Regions from separate parts of the Clostridium sp. LIBA-8553 genome, predicted to be linked through region 2. Evidence: predicted binding sites of a transcription regulator. Region 2 holds the regulator's gene; the other holds the start of a gene.
The links. The regulator NrdR, encoded in region 2, represses ribonucleotide reductase genes. The targets are predictions, from matches to a motif close to CACNANATNTNGTG.
Positions count from the first base shown of each region.

Region 1: the regulator NrdR is predicted to act here: its motif matches at 1,707-1,720, upstream of AC2JAQ_RS15135 (anaerobic ribonucleoside triphosphate reductase).

Region 1 covers NZ_CM173489.1:3,322,993-3,327,433, forward strand. The annotation lists gene AC2JAQ_RS15135 (anaerobic ribonucleoside triphosphate reductase) at 1-1,689, opposite strand, end outside; gene AC2JAQ_RS15140 (DUF3048 domain-containing protein) at 1,949-3,016, shown strand; gene AC2JAQ_RS15145 (DegV family protein) at 3,304-4,149, shown strand; gene AC2JAQ_RS15150 (PadR family transcriptional regulator) at 4,152-4,441, shown strand, end outside.
Region 2 covers NZ_CM173489.1:2,483,989-2,488,429, forward strand. The annotation lists gene AC2JAQ_RS11000 (ATP-binding protein) at 1-540, opposite strand, end outside; gene AC2JAQ_RS11005 (purine nucleoside phosphorylase YfiH/LACC1 family protein) at 669-1,373, opposite strand; gene nrdR (transcriptional regulator NrdR) at 1,555-2,004, opposite strand; gene AC2JAQ_RS11015 (YlmC/YmxH family sporulation protein) at 2,066-2,338, opposite strand; gene sigG (RNA polymerase sporulation sigma factor SigG) at 2,482-3,255, opposite strand; gene sigE (RNA polymerase sporulation sigma factor SigE) at 3,330-4,037, opposite strand; gene spoIIGA (sigma-E processing peptidase SpoIIGA) at 4,051-4,441, opposite strand, start outside.

The sequences.
Region 1 (4,441 bases), 840 kb from region 2:
CCCTTTAATTATTCCAAAAGCTTTCTGGTCTTGCTTTATAAATTTACCTGATAACCCTTCTGCTGGTGTAGCATAGCAACTCCAGTTAAGTTTAATTTCCTCTGATAATCTATCGCAATATTCTCTTATTCTTTCAACTATCTTTAATCCTAATTCTCTAGCTGCCTCATCTTCACCATGATGCTTTCCTGTTAAAGCTACTAAAGTTTCTGCAACTCCAATAAATCCAATTCCCCAAGTTCCTTGCTTTAAGATTGGCTCGATTGAATCATCTGGTCCTAAGTTTTCTGCACCTTTCATTAATCCTTGACCTGCTACGAAAGGTAAATCTTTAACTCTTAAATTTTTAAGTACTCCATATCTATGCATTAAAGATTCTTTAGCTATTCTTAATCTATCATCTAATAACTCAAAGAATTTATTAATGTCTTTCTTTGCTAATATTCCAAGTCTAGGAAGGTTTATAGTTGTAGGAGCTATATTACCTCTTCCCTTACATCCTGGTTCACCATTAACATTTTTCATAAGATAAGTTCTACATCCCATAGTTGCTGGCATGTATCCTTTATCATAATATTCCTTATTAAAATCCGCATCGATATTCATGAAGGTTGGATTCATTCTTTTTGCTGCTACTCTACATGCTAATTCATATAAATAGAAATATTTATCTTCTGGCTCTCTATTAACGCCTTCCTTTACTCTAAAGATTATGTTAGGGAATATTGGTTGTTCGCCTTTGCCTAATCCTTTTTCATATTCTAATAAGAATATCTCACAAACTAAAGCCGCATCTTCATTATATGGTATTCCTAAGTTTAATGAACTAAACGGAACTTGAGATCCAGCTCTTGAATGCATTGTGTTTAAGTTATAAACAACCCCTTGCATAGCTTGATGTACTCTCTCTCTTAGTTTTTTCTCTACTAATTCATCTAACTTAGCTCCTTCTAAGCCTAATCCCATATACTCTTCTCTGATTTCTTGTCTTGTAGGTTCTACAAACTCACTCATATCATTGTCAAAGTCTGGATGTGATTGACCTCCAAACATATCATTTTGAGTTGATTGTAATAAAATACATGATAATTCCGCTGCAGTTTCTATTCTTCTTGGTGCATTAATAGTTCCGTATCCAGTGTTAAATCCACTCTGTAATAACTCACCAGTTGGTATGTGTAAGCAGTTTGTAGTTAAATTATAACTATCTAAATCATGGTAATATACATCACCATTTTCATGAGCCTTTGCTAATTCCTTAGGCATTGTAGCTAAGTTATACCACTTGTTAGATTCTGATGCTATTCTTAAAAGCTTTGATGAAAAGTTATTTCCTACATTAGCATTATCTCTATCTGTCTCTACTCCGATCTTGCTTATAGCCTTCATTAAATCAGACTTAATCTCTCTAACCTTTGTTCTTTCAGTTCTATATGCTTTATATGCTGTTGCTATTTGATTAAATCCATTATCTCTTAAAGCTTTTTCTACTAACACTTGAATTTCTTCAACAGTAACATCAGTTTTACCTGACATCTCTATATAGTTTATTACCTTCTGTATAGTATCTAAAACTTGACTTTCTCTTATTGTAACACCAACTTCATTGGCCGCTCTCTTTATTGCATTTGCTATTTTATCCGCATTAAATCTTGATTCTCTACCGTCCCTTTTCACAACATGTAGCATTCTTACTTCCTCCACTCCACTATATCTTGTACTCGAATCATTATACTCTACTATTAATAGTTATGCTAATTTTTAAAAATCCTTATACTTAAAAAATTACTTATTATCTCCCTTTTTTCTTCTTTTTCTTAGCCTATATTCAATTTCTCTTTAGTTGACATTAACAAAAACTCATTCACGACTTCTCCATATGATGAATAATATTCCATATAATGTAACATAATAATTATATGAAAAATAATCCATTGGAGGTGTTTAAATGAAGAAAATTGCCTTAATTTCTTTTCAATTAATAATAATTTTATTAATTGGATTATTACTTGGGAATTTAATAATGCCCTTAAAAACTCCTGAAAAAATAGATACATTAAAGAAGATAGATTCAGTAAAACTTACATTTAATGAAGAAGATTTAGTTGATTATAATTATGAAAATATATCTTTAGAAACTTTAAGCCCGTATACAGGTAATATATTAGAATCAAATTCAATTGATAATATACCTTTTATGTGTATAGTTGAAAATTCCAGAGAAGCTCGTCCACAAAGTGGACTTTCTGAAGCTGATATAGTTTATGAGACTATGGCGGAAGGTGGAATTCCTAGATTCCTAGCTGTATTTTATGAGAATTCTCCTGAAGTTATTGGACCAGTTAGAAGTGTACGTCAATACTTCTTAGATATATCTAAAGAACACGATTTACCTTTCGCTCATTGTGGTGGAAGTGCACAGGCCTTAGCTACTATATCTAGTGATGACTCCTTAAACAGTATAAACGAGATAGCTAATGGAAGTGCTTTTTGGAGAGATAATACAAGAAAGGCACCTCATAACCTTTATACTTCTGCTAAAAATATAAGAGATTTTATTTCACAAAAAGGATATAGTTATTCAAAAGATAATAATTTAAAATTCATAGATAATGCTCTACTAAGTTCTTCAAGTTACATATCTGAATTGAATCTTAATCTAAGTAATTATTATAATACATCCTATAAATATGTAGATGGATTTTATGAAAAGTATATGGATAAAGAACTTTCTACTGATAAAAATACTGGAGAACCTTTAAAATTTAAAAATATAGTGATACAAATAACTGATATGTCACTTCAAGCTGATAATACTCACTTAGATATAGATTTAGTTGGTAGTGGAGAAGGCTATTTATTATCTAATGGTAGGATGGAGAAAATCCACTGGGAAAAAGATGATTTTGATAGTAAAACCATATTAAAAACTGAGAATAATACTCCTGTATATCTCTCAAGAGGTAATACTATCTGGCATATAGTAGACAAAAAATCTTCTCTAGCTTTTAAGTAATTTTATAATTAAGTTCATAAGTAAACCGTTTTCTTTAATAATAATCTGTTTTAATATATTATTAACAGATTATTTTCCTTTTGTACCATTATCAATATTGATAATAGTATCACTATTGATATATAATGCACTTAAAGATAAAAATAAACTTAATTTTCATTGATTTCAATATCTGTTGAATTTTAGTTAAAATTATCTAAAGTGTACTAACCTGAAAATAAGTTATTTATAAAACAACTTATTTTCAGGTTAGTAACTATCAAGTTAAATGATTGGGGGCATATAAAATGCAAAAAATCGCTATAATAACAGACAGTTCTTGTGACTTAACTATAAATGAAATAAAAGAATATGACATCAATGTATTACCATTAAAAATAATATATAAAGATAGAGAATATAATGACATTTTTGATATAACACCAGATCAAGTTTATGAAAGTCTACATGTTGAAGTTCCAACCACTTCACTATGTGGTCCAGATTATATAAACTCAGTATTAGATAAATTAGAATCTGAAGGATACACTCACATAATAGGTATATTTATTTCTAGTGCATTATCAGGTACATTCAATGCCGCTAGATTAGTTATTGAGGAACGTACTTCTTTCGAATATTATTTATTTGATAGTAAGATAATAGGATATCCTTTAGGAGCTATAGTTTTAAAAGCAGCTAAACTTGTTAAAGAAGGTAAAAGTTTTGAAGATATAATTAACACTCTTCCAAGCATAAGAGAAGCTACAACAGGTTACTATACTCTTAATACATTAGAATATTTAAGACGTGGTGGAAGAATAGGTAAGGTTGCTGGAACAGTTGGAGACTTACTTCATTTAAAACCAATAATATCAGTTGATGAACATGGTGCTTATTGTACTATTGCAAAGGCAAGAGGAAGAAAACAATCATTAAAGAAACTTACTAGCATAATTTTAGAACACCTTGATCAAGGCAAATGTAATATAGCAGTTCTTAATGGTATGGCAGAAGAAGAAGCTAACCAAATTCTTGCCTCAATAAAAGATCATCCTAATCTATTAAGTTCTCAAGTAAGAGAAATAGGTGCCGCTATGGGTGTTCACGCTGGACCAGGAATGGTAGGAGTTTCAATTCAAAAGGAAATTTAATTATGTATAATGATGAATTTATAAAAGCTGAAGAAAAACGCCTTTATGATGAATATAAAAAACAGGTAGCTAATCTAAAAAAAGTACAAAAAGAAAAGGATGCAGTAGGACAAGTCTTTACCAAAGGACTTCTTCCTATATACGCCTTATATATACTTAGTATTAAACCTACCAATGGAAATGATTTAGCTCAAAAGATTGGTGAACAGACTAATGGACTTTGGATTCCTAGCACTGGAGGCATCTATCCTCTACTAAAGAAATTAGAAAAACAAGGTTTCGTAGTAGGTAT
Region 2 (4,441 bases):
TGTTATTTTAACAGTTAACAATAATGCAATTACTAAAGCTAATACCACTCCAAATATTAAATACTTAGTATTAGTAGTATCTAATATTTGGGCATTTTTAACTGCTATAGAGGTTCTTATTATAGAGCCATCCTTAAGCTTAAGTGCACTATAAATCATATTTTGATGTAAATCTTCACTATATCTAACACTATTTCCAGATCCCTCTTTAATAGCATCTATTATTTCTTCTCTTTGAAGGTAGCTCTCATTTTCATCACTTAATTTTTTATGGGTATCAAAAATAACATTTCCCTCTTTGCTAATATAAGTTATCCTTATATTTTTCATGTCACTGCTTGATTCTATTCTTGTTAATTCATCCTTTATATTACCTTGATCATTTTCTAACAATAAAGCTATAACCTTGTTATACTCATTTAAAACACTTTTTGATTCCTCTAAATACTTGTGATTAGATATAACTAAATATATAGAAGTCATTATTGCTAAGAAAAAGGTTATTATTAATGTTGTAAAAATAATAATTCTTTTTTTCATCGGTTATCCATCCTCAATTTATAAAATAGAATAGTTTATTAAGCTTGAATTCTTTTTACTCCTTAGAGTATTTAAAGTTCTCAACCTTAAAAACTATTCTTATTAAAATTTAAATTCAAAACATAGTTTTAAGCAATAAATACTGCTGAGAATAATCTTCCTGCCATCTCTTGTTTTTGTCTATAACTATGCATTTCTATTTCCTCTTCACAATAAGTGCATACTCCAACAGAAATAATATTTTCTTCTTTAACAATTCCTTCAAGCTGAATTTTCACACATCTTTCAAGATTCAACATTCTACCATTACACACTTCTTTTCCAAAAACATCTCTAAATTTATCTGCTAACTCTTCACTAACCTCATAACAACATTCTCTTACATGAGGTCCTATTATTACTTTAATATTTTCACAATCATATTTTTCTTTCATATATTCACAAGTATTTCTAACGATTTTGTTATATGTGCCTTTCCAGCCACTATGGATAGCAGCAATAACTTCTTTGTCCTTATCATAAGCTATAACTGGAACACAGTCTGCAGTAAATACTCCAATTAGGGTATTCTTGTCCTTTGTAACTATGGCATCACAGTTCCTGTCTCCTTTAAAACTTTCTCCTGTTGCGTCTATAAAATCATGACTATGTGTTTGATTAACATAGACAACCTTATCAAGAGAAAATATCTCTTTTAAAGCTTCTAAATTCCTTTTTCCATCTTCATCTTCTTTTTTATAATTAATATTGTTATAAGCTGTTGAAAATCTTACTTTTATATTTCCATCATTAAATGAAATAAACTCTTTATCTTCTATAATTTCTCTCTTCATATTCTCACCTCAAAATCATAAATTTAACGTACTTTTAAAAGATTTACTTATTTTATCATATTACCATAATTTCATACTTTATTAAATTAAATTCCGGTTAAATCCTATTCACAATAAAAACTAAATTTTTAAAAACTATAAAAAAGCTATCTTAAAGAAAATGCTTTAAGATAGCTTCTAATTATTTCATTAAATTTTTTATTTCTTCCATAAAAGTATTAATATCCTTAAATTGTCTATATACAGAGGCAAATCTTACATATGAAACCTCATCTATAGCTTTAAGTCTTTCCATTACCATTTCACCTATGTAATCAGACTTTATTTCTACCATCATTTTATTACTTATGTTTCGCTCAATATCAGCAGCTATTTCTTCAACCTGAGCTCTAGATACGGGTCTTTTTTGGCATGCCTTAATCAGTCCGCTTATTATCTTCTCTTTATTGAAACTTTCTCTGCTTAAATCTTTTTTTACAACAAGTATTGGTATATCTTCTACTTTTTCATAAGTTGTGTATCTCTTAGAACACTTCAAACATTCTCTTCTTCTTCTAATTGCATTGTAGTCTTCTGCAGATCTAGAATCCACAACTTTACTTTCCTCATAAGAACAGTAAGGACATCTCATTTTAAATTCCACGCCTTTCTCTAAGTTGTAATATCATTATACCCTCTTTTTTTCCTAATTTCTATATATATTTTTCAACATCTAGTATATTTTTCCCTTTTGAATCTATTAGTATAACATCTTCTCCAATCTTATATACATCAGACCAATCTATTTCTATGTCCTCTGACTTACTAAAAAAGGATGTTTTTTCTCCTGGCATTATGATAGATAATATCCTATTATCATCACAATCTATCTTAACATCGCATATTAGCCCTAATTTTTTTCCCTCATTTATATCTATGACCTCCATAGACCTTAAGTTATTTAAAGAAAATAAATTTTCTTCCATATTTAACTCCTCCTAAAATATCAAATTCTTATATTTAATTTATATGTTGTATTTTTATATTTATTAATTATAAGAAAAGAAAAATCCTAAATAACATAAATTTTTAAAATTCTAGTCATAAAAAAATAGAGCTCTAAAGAGCTCTATACATACTTCCTCATGTGCTTTAATGCTATTTTTTCCAACCTTGAAACTTGAGCTTGTGATATACCAATTTCGTCTGCTACTTCCATTTGAGTTCTTCCATTGAAAAATCTCAAATTTAAAATTAACTTTTCTCTCTCATTTAATTTTTTCATAGCCTCTTTTATTGCTATATTTTCAAGCCAACTATCATCTTGGTTCTTTGAGTCACTTATTTGATCCATAACATATATCGCATCTCCACCATCATGGTAAATAGGTTCAAATAAAGAAACTGGATCCTGTATTGCATCTAAAGCGAAAACAACATCTTCTCTAGGAATCTGAAGTTCTTTCGCTATTTGAGATACAGTGGGTTCCTTATTATTTTCATTTACTAATCTATCTCTAACCAATAAAGCCCTGTAAGCTATATCTCTTAAAGATCTACTAACTCTTATAGTATTATTATCTCTTAAGTATCTTCTTATTTCTCCTATTATCATGGGTACAGCATAAGTTGAAAATTTAACATTTTGTGATAAATCAAAGTTATCTATAGATTTCATAAGTCCTATACAACCAACTTGAAATAAATCATCTACATTTTCACCTCTGTTATTAAACCTTTGGATTACACTAAGCACTAATCTCAGATTCCCCTTAATAAATTTCTCTCTAGCGCTATTGTCTCCACTCTGCATTTGTAGCAATAATTCTTTCATTTCTTTTTCTTTTAAAACTGGTAATTTTGCTGTATTGACTCCACATATCTCTACTTTATTTATCATCATAATTGAAATCAACCCCTTCGAAGTAATTCCCTTCCGCATTTTAATTATTACCTGTAGAGGTTAATTTTATACTCTTAAATCATTTTGTTAATTTCTTTCTTTAATCTTTTTATAATTTTTTTCTCTAATCTTGAGATATAAGATTGTGATATACCAAGCATATCAGCTACTTCTTTTTGAGTTTTTTCTTTATATCCACATAGTCCAAATCTTAATTCAACAATTTCTTTTTCTCTATTTGAAAGATTTTTCATAGCAGTAAATAACAATTCTTTATCTACTTCATCCTCTATCAAATTGTAAACAATATCATCATCTGTACCAAGTATGTCTGATAATAAAAGTTCATTTCCGTCCCAATCTATATTTAAAGGTTCATAAAATGATATCTCTGCCTTAACCTTACTATTTCTTCTTAGATACATAAGAATTTCATTTTCTATACATCTTGACGCATAAGTGGCAAGCTTTATTTTTTTCTCAGGATTAAAAGTATTTACCGCTTTTATAAGTCCAATAGTTCCTACTGAAATTAAATCTTCTACACCAACTCCAGTATTTTCAAATTTTCTAGCTATATAAACAACTAATCTCAAATTTCTTTCGATAAGTATGCTTCTAATAGCTTCATCATTTTCCCCTAACTTGTTAACTAGCTCTTCTTCTTCTTCCTTAGTAAGTGGTGCTGGAAGAACATCATTTCCTCCAACATAATAAATTGGCTCAACCATAATATCTAATTTAGTAAATAACTTATTAAGTAAAAGTCTTATATTTAACATAACCTAATCACCCCTATATAATTCCTCTAGACAATAAAGCCTCATATTCTCCTTCTTTACTCAGTTTATTATCACAAAAACATAAGATTACATCTCTTGTCATTGTTTCCCCATTAACATTACAAAGCTTTATATTGTCGATTTTAATCCCTTTCATATATCCTGAATTCCCATCAACCACCTTATACGGTATTTTAAATTGATCTTTTTCCTTAATGTTTATTCTTTGAAATTTCTCTCTTTCTGCTATTATTACAGGCAGTGCTGTTGCAGGTTCTATAAGTCCATTTCCTGTATCTAAAAAAGCCTTAAGACTTATAACCTCCGAATCAATGCAAACATCTAAATCATATATAAAGTTATTAATCATGGCTCTATTTTTAAAATGATTCATAACTCCACTA